Regions from separate parts of the Mesorhizobium sp. M1334 genome, predicted to be linked through region 1. Evidence: riboswitches for the same ligand, from Rfam matches in the RefSeq annotation. Region 1 holds a riboswitch; the other holds the start of a gene.
What was found. Region 1 has a riboswitch for glycine ahead of NKH17_RS32110 (D-amino acid dehydrogenase). Riboswitches for the same ligand answer to the same signal wherever they lie in the genome.
Positions count from the first base shown of each region.

Region 2: it holds a riboswitch for glycine, as region 1 does, so the genes downstream of both, gcvT (glycine cleavage system aminomethyltransferase GcvT) here and NKH17_RS32110 (D-amino acid dehydrogenase) in region 1, are expected to answer to the same signal.

Region 1 is NZ_JAMYLM010000043.1:7,197-15,117, forward strand. It holds gene NKH17_RS32100 (IS110 family RNA-guided transposase) at 121-1,158, shown strand; gene NKH17_RS32105 (TniB family NTP-binding protein) at 1,826-2,440, shown strand; glycine riboswitch at 3,514-3,604, shown strand; gene NKH17_RS32110 (D-amino acid dehydrogenase) at 3,743-4,984, shown strand; gene NKH17_RS32115 (hypothetical protein) at 4,995-5,267, shown strand; partial or broken gene NKH17_RS32120 (IS1380 family transposase) at 5,339-6,680, shown strand; gene NKH17_RS32125 (NAD-dependent epimerase/dehydratase family protein) at 6,942-7,921, shown strand, end outside.
Region 2 is NZ_JAMYLM010000019.1:3,648-11,568, reverse strand. It holds gene parE (DNA topoisomerase IV subunit B) at 1-116, opposite strand, end outside; gene NKH17_RS25170 (GGDEF domain-containing protein) at 390-1,559, shown strand; gene gcvP (aminomethyl-transferring glycine dehydrogenase) at 1,631-4,441, opposite strand; gene gcvH (glycine cleavage system protein GcvH) at 4,458-4,826, opposite strand; gene gcvT (glycine cleavage system aminomethyltransferase GcvT) at 4,832-5,950, opposite strand; glycine riboswitch at 6,099-6,185, opposite strand; gene NKH17_RS25150 (transporter substrate-binding domain-containing protein) at 6,302-7,117, opposite strand; gene NKH17_RS25145 (DUF3011 domain-containing protein) at 7,228-7,818, shown strand; gene NKH17_RS25140 (molybdopterin-binding protein) at 7,847-7,921, opposite strand, start outside.

The DNA.
Region 1 (7,921 bases):
GATGGGATATTCGGCTTGAGCCCCATCTTTGACGGTGATGGACGGAGGTGCTGCGCTCCGAGCTGATGATAGAACGTGGTCTGCAGCTACAGCCACAAGCATCAGGAAAGGAAACGCAGCATGAAGCATTATGCCGGATTGGATATCTCGGTAAAAGAGACCGCCGTTTGCATTGTCGATGAAACTGGCAAGATCTGCCGCGAGGTCAAGGTGGTCAGCCACCCCGACGACCTCACCGCGGTTCTGAAAGATCCCGCCTTGCGCATCGAGCGGATCGGGCTCGAGGCCGGACCGTTGTCGCAATGGCTGTTCGAAGGCCTGGCCAGGGCCGGTTTGCCGGCAATCTGCATCGAGACCCGACACACCAAGGCATTCCTCAAGGCGCGGCCGAACAAGACGGATCGCAATGATGCGCGCGGCATCGCACAGATGATGCGCGTCAACCTGTTCCGCCCGGTGCATGTCAAGACGCTGACGAGCCAGAAGCGCCGCGCGCTGCTGACGGCGCGCAAGCTGCTGCAGGAAAAGGCCCTCGCCATCGAGAACGACCTGCGCGGCCTGTTGCGCAATTTTGGGCTCAAGGTTGGCGTCGTCGGGACCGTCAAGTTTGAGGATCGGATTCGCGAGCTCGTCGAAGACATGCCTGATGTAGCGCAGATCATGGCGCCGCTGCTCGCCGCCAGGCGGAGGCTGCGCGAGGAATTCTTTCGCCTGCATCGCAAGGTACTGACGATCGCCAGGGACGATACGATCTGCAATCGCTTGATGACCATCTCTGGCATCGGTCCTGTGGTGGCGCTGGCCTATACCGCGACGATCGACATTCCACAGCGGTTCAGAAACTCCAAAACGGTGGGGTCCATCCTGGGACTGACGCCGGTGCTCAACCAATCAGGTGAAAGTCACCGTGTCGGTCGCGTCTCGCTGTGCGGCGACGGGATGATGCGCACCTTGCTCTACGAAGCCGCCCAAGTGATGATAACGCGCGTGAAGAAATGGTCGTGGCTGAAGGCATGGGCGATGAATGTCGCCAAGCGATCCGGCCTGCGAAAAGCGGTCGTCGCGCTCGCCCGCCGGCTGGCGGTCATCATGCACCGCATGTGGGTGGACGGCACCGAATTCCGCTGGACGCGGGAGGCCTGGCCAGCCGCTATCTGACCGGGAAGGCCGTAAAGGAGAGAGACAAGTTCCGCCACCGGCGGAAGCACGTCCTTCGCGGGACGATGGATGAGGCGAGTTCGTTGAAGCACTCGGACCGGTCGCTCACTGCAGCCGATCAGGCCGCGAATCAGATTGTGCCGCTTCATTCTCCTGATCCCATGCTGGGAGGGCTAAAGCCGATCCCGTAGAGAAGCGAGGCCCCGCGAAAGACGTCAAACGCCGAAGAAGCGGTAAGCTCGAACGCGCTTGACTTCGACACGCCGAATAGAGAAGTGCTTCAGGACTGCTGCAACCCGGACTTTTTCAACACAATCAGTGGGTCGCGGACAAGATCGAAGTCGTTGAACTCGCGTCCAATCCGAACGCTTTTCGCGATTGGGTACACATGCGGCTGCGCGAGCTGATGTACCATAAAAGATCGATCACTACTACCAGAGCGCCCTCGGCTCGACAATTTTTCCAGATGAGGCGACCAAGAAAACGCTTATGGAGTGCGTGCCGGTGCGGCACGATTGCGTCCATCGCTACGGCCGCGATCACGAGGGTCGGGAGCGATCCATAAGCAAGCCTGACCTTGAGAGGCTGAGCGAAGCCCTTGAAGGCATGGTCATTCATATCGAGGCCGCATCCGCTCGGCGGGGAGAGGCTGGCTGAGGCGGGCACCATGTCTATTCATTCTGTGGTTGTCGACGGGCCGCTGGCGTTGCGGATGGAACGGCTTGATGCCGCTCGTGAAGGAGATCTTGTATCCCGCAATAAGACAGTCTCTCGACGCTGGCGGCTACGAAGACATCGGCAAGGTTTCCGGCTTGCCCGGAATGCCATCGGCCGTGCTCTCCGCTCTCCGGAGCTGGTGGGACGTCGGTATGGCGTCCAAAAGGACAGCAAGTTCACATACGATCTTGGGAAGGATTGCATGAACTTTCTGGGTGCCCGATACGGCCCGACGCGTCCGTTGCTGGTGGACGAATATCAGAATTTCACACCCACTGTTTTGCGGGAGCTGCTGCACCTTCAGGAGCACTGCGGTTTCGCCTTGCTGCTTGCCGGCAACACTCACCGGTTAGCTGGCACGAGGCGTGATACCCACGCCATGGATCAGATCGAAAGCCGTATCGGCATGCGTTTCGAGATCGGGCAGCCGACGCGGGAGGACTGCGTGAGGATAGGCGCCGAACACAACGTTGAGGGAGCCGACGCCTTGCGGGTTGGATTTCACAAGTCGTCCAAACATGCCCTCGCCATTCAAGCCAAGCTGCCACACTTGCGCATTCGCTAACCCAGAAACGGGCTTCATCATGGCTGGCTGGATGGGCTGTCTCGCAGCGCGAATGTTTGAACGCGAGGATCGAGCGCCACGAGGGTCCTCTTCGCGCATATATTTCAGACCAAGCCTGCTTGTGCGGTCCACGTTTCAGCAGTCGATGCACTTTGGTACAAATCATACTCCACTATGCATCTATACTCGTAGTTGCACAACAACCCCACCATTAATTCAGAAAGGGGGATTCGCCTCGCGAATGTATTCCACCAGGAGAAAGATTCCGACGACCGACGCTGACACTGGCAGGAAGCTATGGGCGTTATCTGATCGAGCCCAGTCACTTGAAGTGTCCAAACCGTGGCCCCCTGCGGCTCGCCTCTTCGACGCGAGAAAAAGCTATTTTTGGAGCGTCTACAGAAGCTTGCGAAGACTTTTGGGACCGAGAACGACATCGGTGTCGTCAGACTGACGCGGTTCGGATGTGTGACTAGCGACTTTGAACCAGCGGGTTCGATCTGGAAAGCACGTTCCAATGCTACGTCGTGGTCCGAAGGGCGATCGATGTCACGACACGATGCCGTAGGTTAGGCGAGAGATCTGGAACTGATGCGCGAGTAATTGACTTATTGCCTCCTCCCAAGGCAGTACCGGCCCGGCAGCGAGCGTAGTCTCCTGCCGGGCTTCCAGTTCGCTGAGTGCCTGCACACCTTTGCCACAGCCACAACCGAACGTGCCTCCCCGGTTCAAGCCCAACCGCCTCTCCTGCGCGCCGCCTGACCCAAAGAAATTACCGGGCTCGATCCCGCGCCGATTACTGGCCGTGCCGAGGTGGCGAGCAGTTGTGCTTGGACTTCGTTCAGCCGACGAGAGGATGCTCAGCACTGCCGCACTGACATAAACGGTCTTGGTGGTTCGGGCGCCTCAAATGTGCTGCATGACGTTTTCGAATGTCCCACAGGTTGCGGAAGAAGGGGGCATCCTTGGTTCACGCGTTTCAGCTTGCCGGCGAAAATGATGGGTCTGCATCAATATTGAGGCGCAACCAGTGCTGTAACTATCGTTGAACAGAGCTATACACGGACCGTTCAATAGGCAGCGCGGGAGAGATCGGCACGTGGTCGACACCGACGGAGCAACCCCCCAAGGAAACTCTCAGGTACAAGCGACCGTCCTGCCGAACAATCTGGAGAGAGACGCCGGAGCGTCCACCGAAGGGGAAAGCCGGGCCTCCCGGTTAAGCTCTCAGGTACCGTGACAGATTTGGGGGTTAGCCGCGGGCCGACTGGCCCGAACCCATTGTCCTGTCTGGAGAGCGAAATGCCCAAGATTGTTGTGATTGGTGCCGGCATTACCGGCGTGTCGACAGCCTATGCCCTTTTGGAACACGGCTATGACGTCACCGTGCTGGAGCGTCAGCGCTATGCGGCAATGGAGACCTCATTTGCAAATGGCGGCCAGCTCTCGGCGAGCAATGCGGAAGTCTGGAACCACTGGTCGACGATCTTAAAGGGCATCAAGTGGATGGTGAGACGCGACGCGCCACTCCTCATGAACCCGGCGCCGACATGGCACAAGTACAGCTGGCTTGCGGAATTCGTCTCCCATATCGGAAAGTACCGCGAGAATACTGTTGCCCCCACCCGTCTGGCGATCGCTGCGCGCAGGCACATGTTCGACATCGCTGAGCGGGAAGGCATCGATTTCGACCACGTTCGCCGCGGAATCCTGCATGTCTATTGGGACAAGCCTGGTTTCGACCACGCTACGAAAGTCAATCAACTCCTCGTCGAAGGAGGCCTTGACAGGCGGCCGGTCACAGCTGGCGAGATCGCCTCTCTTGAGCCGGCCTTGCAGGGCGCTTTTTATGGTGGGTTCTACACACCTTCGGACTCAACCGGTGACATCCACAAGTATACCACCGGATTAGCCCGTACATGCGAAGGACGCGGTGGAAGTTTTCTCTATGACGCGTCGGTGACAAAGATTGAGCGACGCGGCCGGTTCAGGCTGACGTACTCTACCCATACTTCTCAGGCGCAGGTTATCGAGGCCGACGCAATTGTCGTATGCGCGGGCTCGAACAGCCGTGACTTCGCGGCGATGTTGGGCGATCGCCTCAACATCTATCCTGTCAAGGGATACTCGATCACGGTCCACCTGGAGGACAATGCGGCAGAGGAAGCCGCTCCGTGGGTGAGCATCCTCGACGACCGGGCTAAAATCGTGACCAGCCGGCTTGGCGCAGAGCGCTTCCGAGTGGCTGGCACCGCCGAGTTCAACGGCCAAAACTGGGACATAAGGGATGGCAGAGTAAGACCTCTGGTAGACTGGACGCGGCAACTCTTCCCGGGCGTCAATACGAACCGCGTTGTGCCGTGGGCTGGCCTCCGTCCTATGATGCCTAACATGATGCCGCGTGTCGGCAAAGGGAAGGCGCTAGGCGTCTACTATAACACGGGCCACGGGCACCTTGGCTGGACACTGTCTGCCGCGACATCAGCCATGTTGGCTGAGGCCGTCGCAAAGGATCTTCCTGTTCACAATCGTCTGGTGGCATAGGGAGGATAAGGTGGATAGCCAGCAGCTAAACGCCCGTATCGAGATTGCCGGACTGAAGATCGCTCGGGAGCTGCACGACTTCATGCGTGATGAGGCGCTACCGAGCACAGGCATCGGCAATTCGGCCTTTCGGGGCTCTTTCTCGCCGGTCGTGCATGATCTCAGCCCCTCCAACCGCGATCTGCTGGCGTTCGCGACGAGATCTAGGAGCAGATCCCGCCGGCCGATACTAGCCCGTCTTATGCATGACGGCGTGTTGGAGAGGCTGGCGGATGTAGCTTAAGCGGTTGATTTGGCGTAGGATTCAGTTGCTTAGGCCAACCCTTCCACCAGATCTCGCGAGCCACACCCGCCATGACCGACGATACGTTGCCGCCGTTGTGTTTTCCAGCCGTCGGACGCAAGAAGATCACAGCTGCGTTGATGGCGGACGCATCACATCGGATGGCGGCGTTATGCTTCTGGCCGCCGCCGAGCGGCGTTTGCGACTGGCCGACCGGCTTGCGGCTGCGATCCACGATCCGCGTCACCCGCAGCGGGTGAGGCACGCCATGGCCGACATTCTGCGCGCCCGCATCTTTGCGATCGCGTGCGGCTACGAGGATGGCAACGATCTCGACCGGCTGCGCACCGACCCGGCCTTCAAGCTCGCCTGCGGACGGTTGCCCGACAGCGGGCTCGACCTGTGCTCGCAGCCGACATGCTCGCGCCTGGAGAACCTGCCCGACCTCAAGACCGTCATCCGGCTCGGCGATGTGCTGGTCGACCTGTGGCTGTCGAGCTATGCCGCGCCGCCCAAGATGGTGACGCTCGACATCGACGATACGCTCGATGTCGTTCACGGCCATCAGCAGCTGTCGCTCTTCAACGCCCACTACGACGAGCGCTGCTTCCTGCCGATCCATGTCTATGACGCCGCGACAGGACGCCCGGTCGCCATGATCCTGCGCCCCGGCAAGACGCCGACGGGCAAGGAGATCCGCGGCCATCTGCGCCGTCTCGTGCGGCGCATCCGCGCCCGCTGGCCGACCACCCGTATCCTGGTGCGCGGCGATGGCCATTACGGCCGGGCGCAAGTCATGGCATGGTGCGAGGACAACGGCATCGACTATATCTTCGGACTGCCCGGCAACACGGTTCTCCAGCGGCTCGTCGACGAGAGCGCCGACGACGGCCGCACCCGCCGCGCGCTCGAGCGCAAGCCTGTGCTGCGCGGCTATGCCGAGACCCGCTACAAGGCGAAGTCCTGGAAGCTTGAGCGCGCGTCTGCGCCCGCATCGAGGCGACTGCGATGGGCCTCGACATCCGCTTCGTCGTCACCAATCTCGACAGCGGCTCGGCCGAGCACCTCTACGACGTGATCTACTGCGCCCGCGGCCAGGCCGAAAACCTGATCAAGATGCACAAGAGCCAACTCGCCTCCGACCGCACCAGCTGCCGTTCGCCGATCGCCAACCAGGTCCGCCTCGTCCTGCACACCGCCGCATACTGGCTGATGATCACCCTGCGCGACGCGGTGCCCACATCCCATCATCTGTGCAAAGCCGAGTTCGCCACGTTGCGGCTCAGGCTCCTCAAGCTCGGCGCCCGCGTCATCGAAACCGTCTCGCGCGTCCGCCTGGCCTTCGCCGCCGCCTGTCCCGAGGCCAGCCTGTTCCGGACGCTCGCCAGCAATCTGCAGCCGGCTGGACCATGACCGCCGGGGCAGCAGCCCCGTCGAACCAGGCAGCTTCCACCTCCAGCGCGTACACAAGTCCAGACACAGCCGCGGTGAAAAAGACGCCGCGCTGCCACCCGTCCGCCGCTCAGCGCCAAACAAACCCAGATGCGTCATGAATAAGACGGGCTAATCCCTGCGAAGGGACCACAATCTCTTAACAGAAGCCTAAAATTGACTACTGATATTGGCAAACAACTTCGAATCAGTCGACGGTCTCTAATCTAAGGATTGACAGAAATGACTCCCGTCCAGAAGACCAATGTTCCGCTCCGCATCCTTATTTTGGGCGGTACCGGCTTCATCGGATCTCACGAGGTGCGCTACGCCGTCCAGCGAGGACACACCGTGACCGTCTTCAACCGCGGGCTCGGGCAGGCAGATCTCCCTCCAGGCGTCCGGTACCTGCGCGGCGACAGGAGCAACAACCTTGACTCGCTGAAAACTGCGTCATGGGACGCCGTCATTGACAACTCCGCCACCGACCCGGCTTGGGTCCGCATGTCTGCAGAGTTGCTGCGGGACCGTGCAAAGCTTTACATGTATGTGTCCTCCACCGGCGTCTATTTCCCATACCTCACGACGGACATTAGCGAGGCTGTGAAGCCGGTTTGGATAGAGAGCCCGTCCAATGGGTGGAGTAGCTTCGGCGTAAGCAAGGCGCTCTCGGAGATCGAGGCCGAAAAGGCGTTCCTCGGGAGAACCATCATTGTGCGGCCTCACTACATCGTCGGCCCGGGGGATACTACGTACCGCTTCCCCTATTGGCCGCAACGCGTCGAGCGCGGCGGCGAAATAATCGCGCCCGGTCGTCGGACGGACGCCGTACAATTTGTGGACGTGCGCGACCTGACCGAGTGGATGATCCGGATGGTGGAACTGGAGGCGACCGGCACTTACAACGTGGCGGGTCCGCGCACGCCGCTGTGGATGACCGATTTCCTCACCGGGGTGCGCGCATCCCTTGGTGCCTCTGAGAACGACGTACGCTTTACCTGGATCGACGACTATGACTTCCTGGAGGAGAATGGTGTGGACGAGGTCGTGCCCTGGGTGCCGCTATGCGGCGACGCTCTGGGCTCCGCGAGCATCAACTTCGACAAGGCCCTAAGGTCTGGACTCACCCAGGAATTCCAGCGCGGTGCCTCCAGGGCGCAGGGCCAAGCCCGATTTCGCGCTTACGCCGGAGAAGGAGGAGGTAATGCTCGCAGCGTGGAAGG
Region 2 (7,921 bases), on a different contig from region 1:
TCGCGGGGCGCCGGCCGCTTCGCCGCCTGCACCAGCGGATCGGCCGGGCGCGCGGCGGCGCGAGCAGGCTGAGGCTGCTTGTCCAATTTGGCGAAAAGATCGTTGTTGTCGTCCATGCCGGTCCTGGATTCCGATGCTGCGAATCACCACCCGATACTGCCACGCTTTTCGCGGGCAGGCGACGGAGGTTCCTGTTACGTTCGAGGATAGAGCCTCTTACTGCAAAACCATTCGACAGCCAAGCGGCGGAAATGGGGTCGAAGCTTGGAGCATCGACGTTTTGTAAACCCTGTCCGAAGGTTACGCCGGAAGATTGGCTAAAAAGCGGTATTTGCGGACTGTCGCTGACCTAGAATGCAGCGGAACGCTCAAGAGGCTGTCGCTTAAGCATGTTGGATTACAGTTCGCTCCTGCTCGCGGCGGCGCTGTCGGGCACGTGCCTCAGCATCACCATGTTTGCGATCTGGTTCAGCGCGCCACAGGCACGCTTTGTGCTGACGGTGGCGTGTGGCATTCTCGTGCTCGTCGCACATGTGGTGTTGTTCTGGCATTACACGAGGGATCCAAGCCTCTGGCTTTGCCAGATCGTGCTTGCGCCTCTCAGCCTCGGTTTCCTGATTATCTGCCTGTCGGCCATGCAATATCTCGGCATAGGCGATTACAGGCGCGCCATCTTGCCGACCTTGGTTGCGATGGCTGTTTGCGCGGGCGCGACGTATCTCGGGTTTGATGGTGTCGGCTTCATCGTCACCTACGCGACGGTAACGGCGCTGCTCTCGCTCATCGGGGCGATGTTCTGGATTGAGGGTGGTCACGATCGACGGATATTGCTGGTCGTCTCGTTCCTGAGCGGCGTCTGTGCGCTGTCGTTCGGACTTTGCGGCGCGGTCCTGCTGGTCAAGGGGCAATGGGTGCTGGGTGTTGCGCCCGACAATTGGGCCGAGCGGGTGAATTCCGTCGTAGCCGTCGCCTGCATGACCGGGCTCGGCGCATTGACGCTCTCCCTGCACCATTTGCAGGCGCAGATCGAATTGAAGGCCGAGACGATGACCGATCCATTGACCGGGCTGATGAACCGGCGGGCGTTGACGGCACTCTATGGCGAGCGGGTCTTCGGTCCGTTCATGTCCGTCGCCATGTTCGACCTCGACCATTTCAAGAGGACGAACGACGTTTTCGGTCATCCGGTCGGCGACCAGGTTCTGCGCCGCTTTGCCGCCGTCATCAGGAAATACGCCAGGACCGGCGTCGACGCGTTCCGGTTGGGCGGCGAGGAGTTCGTGCTCGTCATGTCGCGGATGACGGAAGAGAAGGCTTATGACATTGCGAGCAAGATCAGCGTCGCCTTCGGCACGGAAGTCGTGGCCACACAACTTGGTCCGTTGCGAAGCACAGTCAGCGGCGGCATCGGCTTTGGCGGAACAAACGGCACCGGTCTCGACGATGTGCTGGCCGAAGCCGACGCAGCACTCTATGCGGCAAAGCGCGCCGGGCGAAATCGCGTCGTCGTTCGGGACCGGGCGAGCAAGGCCGACGGGCCGGCCTTGCGTTCTGCCTGATTGGGGTTTCTAGCTTCTTGTTAGACCTATGATCTTGTCGGAAAACCGGATTCCACTTTCGGAATCATGATCTATTCCGCCGCACCCAGATATTCCGACAGCGGCGGGCAGGAGCAGACCAGGTTGCGGTCGCCGGCGACATTGTCGATGCGTGACACCGGCGGCCAGTACTTTGCTGCCGTATCGGCATCGCCGGCGGGGTAGGCCGCCTCCAGACGCGAATAGGGATGGGTCCATTGGCCGGCCAATGCCTCGGCGGCGGTGTGCGGAGCGTTGACCAGAGGATTGTCGGCCAACGGCCATTCGCCCTTCGCCACCTTGGCTGCCTCGCCGGCTATGGCGATCATGGCCTCGCAGAAACGATCCAACTCGCGCTTGGGCTCGGATTCGGTCGGCTCCACCATCAGCGTGCCAGCGACCGGGAACGACATGGTCGGCGCGTGGAAGCCATAGTCGATCAGCCGCTTGGCGATATCGTCGACGCTGATGCCGGCGCTGTCCTTGAGCACGCGGGTGTCGAGGATGCATTCATGCGCGACGCGTCCGTTGCGCCCCTTGTAAAGCAGGGGGAAATGCTCGCCAAGCCGCGTCGCCACATAGTTGGCGGAGATGATCGCCGTCTCGGTTGCCTGCTTCAGGCCGGAAGCGCCCATCATGCGAATATACATCCAGGTGATCGGCAGGATCGAGGCGCTGCCGAACGGTGCCGCCGCCACGGCATGGACCGAGCCTTCGGTGACGTGGCCGGGCAGATGCGGCTTCAGATGCGCCTTGACGCCGATCGGGCCGACGCCGGGGCCGCCGCCGCCATGCGGGATGCAGAAGGTCTTGTGCAGGTTCATGTGGCAGACATCGGCGCCGATATCGCCGGGACGGGCGAGGCCGACTAGCGCGTTGAGGTTGGCGCCGTCGAAATAGACCTGGCCGCCATGGCTGTGGACGAGGGCGCAGAGGTCGCGCGCGCCTTCCTCGAAGACGCCATGCGTCGAGGGATAGGTGAACATCAGCGCCGCGAGATTATGCGCATGCTCGGCCGCCTTGGCCTGCAGGTCGTCCATGTCGATATTGCCGTCCTCGGTGCAGCGCACGACGACGACGCTCATGCCGGCCATGGCCGCACTTGCCGGATTGGTGCCATGCGCCGAGGAGGGGATCAGGCAGACGGTGCGATGGCCTTCGCCACGTGACAGATGATAGCGGCGAATGGCGAGCAGCCCGGCATATTCGCCCTGGCTGCCGGCATTGGGCTGCAGGGTCACCGCGTCGAAGCCGGTGATCTCCGCCAACCAGCCTTCCAGCTCGTCGATCATGGCGCGATAGCCTATCGAATGGTTTGCCGGCGCGAAGGGATGCAGGTTGGCGACATCAGGCCAGCTCACTGGCATCATTTCGGCGGCGGCGTTGAGCTTCATGGTGCAGGAGCCGAGCGGGATCATGGCGCGGTCAAGCGCCAGGTCCTTGTCGGCCAGCCGGCGCAGGAAGCGCATCATGTCGGTTTCCGAGTGATTTTCGCGGAACACGGGCTGGGTGAGGAACTCCTTGCCGCGCGGTTTTCCTGGCATGGAACTGCCGGCGGCAACGCCGGCCTTGGCGCCGAAAAGTGCTGCGATCGCCTCCAGATCGGCTTCGGTGGAGGTCTCGTCGAAGCTGATGCCGACATGGTCGGCGTCGATGACGCGCAACAGGAGGCCCGTCTTTTCTGCGGCGGCGGCAATCGCGCCGGCTCTGCCCTTCACTTCCACAGCCACCGTGTCGAACCGGCTTTCGCCGACCACCGAAACGCCCGCTGCCTTGAGGCCGGCAGCCAGGCGGTTGGCCAGCGTGTGGACGCGGCCGGCAATCGCCTGCAGCCCGGCAGGGCCATGCCAGATCGCGTAGGCCGTCGCCATGTTGGCGAGCAGCGCCTGTGCGGTGCAGATGTTGGAGGTCGCCTTGTCGCGGCGGATATGCTGCTCGCGTGTCTGCAAAGCCAGGCGATAACCGGGACGGCCCTTGCTATCCGTCGACTGGCCAACGAGCCGGCCGGGCATCAGCCGCGTCAGCCTGTCGGAGACCGCGCAATAGGCGGCGTGCGGCCCGCCAAAGCCCATCGGCACGCCAAAACGCTGCGTCGGGCCGACGGCGATGTCGGCGCCAAGCCTGGCCGGCGCATCGGTCAGCGTCAAGCCAAGCGGGTCGGCGATGAAGACGACCAGCGCGCCGGCGGCATGGGCCTTGTCGATGGCTGCCTTGTGATTGCCGTAGACGCCGAATGTATCGGGCCAGGAGACCAGCAGGGCGGCGGTGTTGTCGTCGATCACCTCGCCGTCCACCTCGATGCCGAGGGGCTCGGCGCGGGTGCGCACGACGTCCAGCGTCTGCGGGTGCGGCGTGCCGGCCAGTGCCACCTTGGTGCGCTTGTCGCGATGATGGCGCAGCGCAATGCCGACCGCTTCGGCCACCGCCGTCGCCTCGTCGAGCAGCGAGGCCGATGCCACCGGCAGGCCGGTCAATTCTGTCACCAGCGTCTGGAAGTTGAATAGCATTTCCAGCCGGCCCTGGCTGATCTCGGCCTGGTAAGGCGTGTAGGCGGTATACCAGGCCGGGTTCTCGAACAGGTTGCGCTGGATCACCGGCGGCACATGGACGCCATGATAGCCGGTGCCGATGAAGCTCTTCAGCACCGTGTTCCTTGCCATCGTCGCCGCGAGCTCGGTCAGCGCTTCCGCTTCGCTTGCGGGGGCGGGTAGGGCCAGCGGCCGGTCGAGCCGGATCGACTTCGGCACTGCCTGACTGATCAGGGTCTCGACCGAAGGAACGCCGATCGTCGCCAGCATGGCTCTGACGTCATGGAGGCCCGGGCCGATATGGCGAGCCGAGAAGGGGTAGGGTGCTGCGGTCATCTTCCTGGTCCTGCTATCAACCAATATGGGCTTTGTAAGCGGCTTCATCGAGGAGCTCGTCGAGCTGGCTCTCATTGGCCAGCTTCATCTTCCACAGCCAGCCGTCGCCGGTTGCCGCCGAATTGACGAGCGAAGGATCCGATGACAGCGAGGTGTTGGCCTCGGTGATCTCGCCGTCGACCGGTGCGTAGACGTCCGAAGCCGCCTTGACCGATTCGACCACCACGGCCGTATCGCCCTTGGCCAGCTTTTTCCCTGGCTCCGGCAGTTCAACAAATACGAGATCGCCGAGCTGCTCCTGCGCGTAATCGGTGATGCCGACGGTGGCGATGCCGCCCTCGACGCGCAGCCATTCGTGATCTTCGGTGAAATAGGTCTTTGCCATTGAAATCATCCTTTGCGGTAGCGATGGGGCGTGAAGGGCAAGGGGTGGATGTCGACCGGGATTTTCGTCCCGCGGACATCGGCGAACAGTTTTGCGCCGGATTTGGCAAGCGGTGTCTGGACGTAGCCCATGGCGACCGGATGACCGGCCGAGGGGCCGAAGCCGCCGGAGGTGACGTGGCCGGCAGGGTTGCCGTCGGCATCGAAAAGGGCAGCACCGGCGCGCACCGGCTGGCGGCCTTCCGGCTTCAGGCCGACGCGTTTTTGCGCTGGACCACGCTCCAGGATGGCGCGCAGCGCATCGGCGCCGATGAAGGCGCCCGAGGCGCGAACCTCCTTGGGGATGGCCCACATCAGCCCGGCGCTGGCCGGATCGATCTCCGGCGTGATGTCCAGCCCGTGCAGGCACAGTCCGGCTTCAAGCCGCAGGCTGTCGCGGGCGGCAAGGCCGACCCACATCACCCGCTCGTCCTCGAGCAGCCTGGCGGCGAGGTTTCTTGCATCCGCTTCCGGCAGGCCGATCTCGAAGCCGTCTTCGCCGGTATAGCCGGACCGGCTCATGAACCATTTTTCGCGCGGTTCGATACCGTGCATGAACACCAGCGAACCCGTCTCGATGCCGGCGCGGGAAAGGGCAGCCCACGCTTCGGGGCCCTGGATGGCAAGGAAGACGCGGTCGAGTGCGTCCACCTTCACGTCGAAATCGCCCTCTGCTTCGAAATTTTTGACCAATGCGCGCAGATGTTTTTCGTCGGCGGCGGCATTGCCGGCATTGGCGACCATCATGAAGCGCTCGGCGCCAAGCCTGGTGACGATCAGATCGTCCAGAATGCCGGCAGCCTCGTTGAGGAAGAACGTGTATTTGGACTGGGAAACCTCAAGCGCGCCGGCATCGAACGGGCAGGCGCGGTTCAGAAGCGCTGCTGCCCCCGGACCGCTGATTTCGAACAGCTTCATGTGCGAGATGTCGAACAGGCCGGCATGCTCGCGGCTGTGCAGATGCTCTTTCATCACACCGGCCGGATAGGTCAGCGGCATCGACCAGCCGGCGAAGGCGCCAAAGCGCGCACCGGCTGCCGCATGCAGATCTTCGAGGGGAAGGTGTTTGGTGTCGTCGCCCGTCATGTCATCTCCAGAGTCGCACGCAGGCGGCCGCGAATGGCGACCAGTCCGTGCCCCTCTGTCTGAAGCCTGAGAGACTCGCGCCCCGTAACTCTGTCGGCAGCGCTTACACCTTCGGCGCGGGGGCAAGCCCCGACTTTCCAGAGTGTCTTTCCCGTCTACGGTTCTTTTGCCTGAGAGATTTCGGGCGATTTCCCCTTCGGCGGCAGCTCTCGCTGCTCTCTCCCGCAAACAGGTAGGACTCGGTCAGGAGCCCTCGACTCGTCATCCATAGCCCGTGGACGACACCTTGTCACCTGCCAGCGACATTTTACTGGCAAGTCTTCGCTGCCTCGTCGCGAACAGGTCGCGACCCTATTGTTTTGCGGGCTCGGGCTTGGCTGTCTCGAAGCGCGACATCCATTTGAAGCTGCCGAACCAGTAGCGGCGAACGCCGCCTATGGTGCCGTCGGCGGTGCGCGCGCCGATCCAGTTGTTGACGTATTGGATGAGGCGGACATCGTCCGGCCGCATGGCAAACGCTTCCGGCGTCCGCAACAGCGGGCCGCCCACCAGCTTGAGCTTAGCGTCATAAAGCCTGGCGGCCATTTGCGGCGTCGGCGATGTCGCCACCATCGCCTGTGCTTGCCCGCTGATGACGGCGGCGAAAACATCGGCCGCATTGTCGAATGAAGCGATGGCCGCTTTCGGGAATGCTTCCCTAGCGGCGGCTTCGTCCGTCGAGTTGGAGAGTACGGCGATCTTGTAGCCCGGGGCCGCAAGTGCCTTGCCCGGCCTTTTCCCAAGGCTGGCGATCGTCGCCACCATACGGATATCGGCAGTACCGGTCTGATCGGAGAACACCACCTCGCGTGCGCGTTCCGGCGTGCTGGCGTAGCCCGCCGCGATCATGTCGAAATCACCCTTGAGCAGTCGCGTCTTGAGGTCGCTCCAGGGCACTTCGACCAGCTTGAGGTCGACGCCGAGATCCGACGCCAGAGCACTGGTCAGGTCGACATCATAGCCGGCGAATTTTCCGTCTGCCTTCTTGAGTATCCACGGTGGGTTGAGCGCCACGCCGACCGTCAACGTCTTCTGGTCGATGATGCGCTTGAGGCTGTCGTCTGCCCGGGCTGGCAGCAGCGACAAAGCCAACCAGGCAGAAAGAGCAAGTATAATTGTGGCGATCATCTTAGCGCGCATTAATATAACCTCGCTGAGCCCGTCCGGTTGTCAGATTTACACAGAGGTGCCATTCTGTCGATAGCGGGCCCTGATGGAGAGTTGCGATGTCGGCACGGATGGCGGTTACCGGTTCGATGATGTTCCTGGGTTGCATCCTGGGCAACCCGGCGAAGCTTTCGTTGCTGCCGGCGGCAGCGCAGGCTGCGGGGGCAAAACGCGTGGTCTGCTCCAGCGCCGATTACCGTTATTCCTATTGCGGGGTCGATACGCGACGTGGCGTGCAGTTGACCTCCCGTCTATCGAAGGCACGTTGCGTGTACGGTAGAAGCTGGGGCTATGACGGCGGCGGCATCTGGGTCGACAATGGTTGCTCGGCCGAATTCGCAGTCGCCGGCCCCGACCGTAACCCCTCTGCTGGCGACCTCGCCGCAGCCATTATCGTCGGCGGCGTGGTAGGCGCCATTCTCGACAACAGCAATTCGCATCGCCATCATTCCGATAATTACTATCCGAAGCCGCGCCCGCGCCGTTACGACCAATCGATTGATCCGACGCCGCAATTCGACAATCAGGGCAATCCCAACTTCGATACCCACGGCAACTACCAAGGACCGCACGGGCTTGGGAAGCTCGTCACCCCGGACGATAATCCCGACCTGAATCCGGCCCTGCGGAGCGACGGCGACGACAGCGACGACGACAGTTAGTTTAGGTGAAACTGAGGTCAGGTTTCAGTCAGATGCCGCCGTACCAGTCGTAGCCATTGTCCTCCCAATAGCCGCCTCTGCCGCCGCCGATATTGGCGAAGCC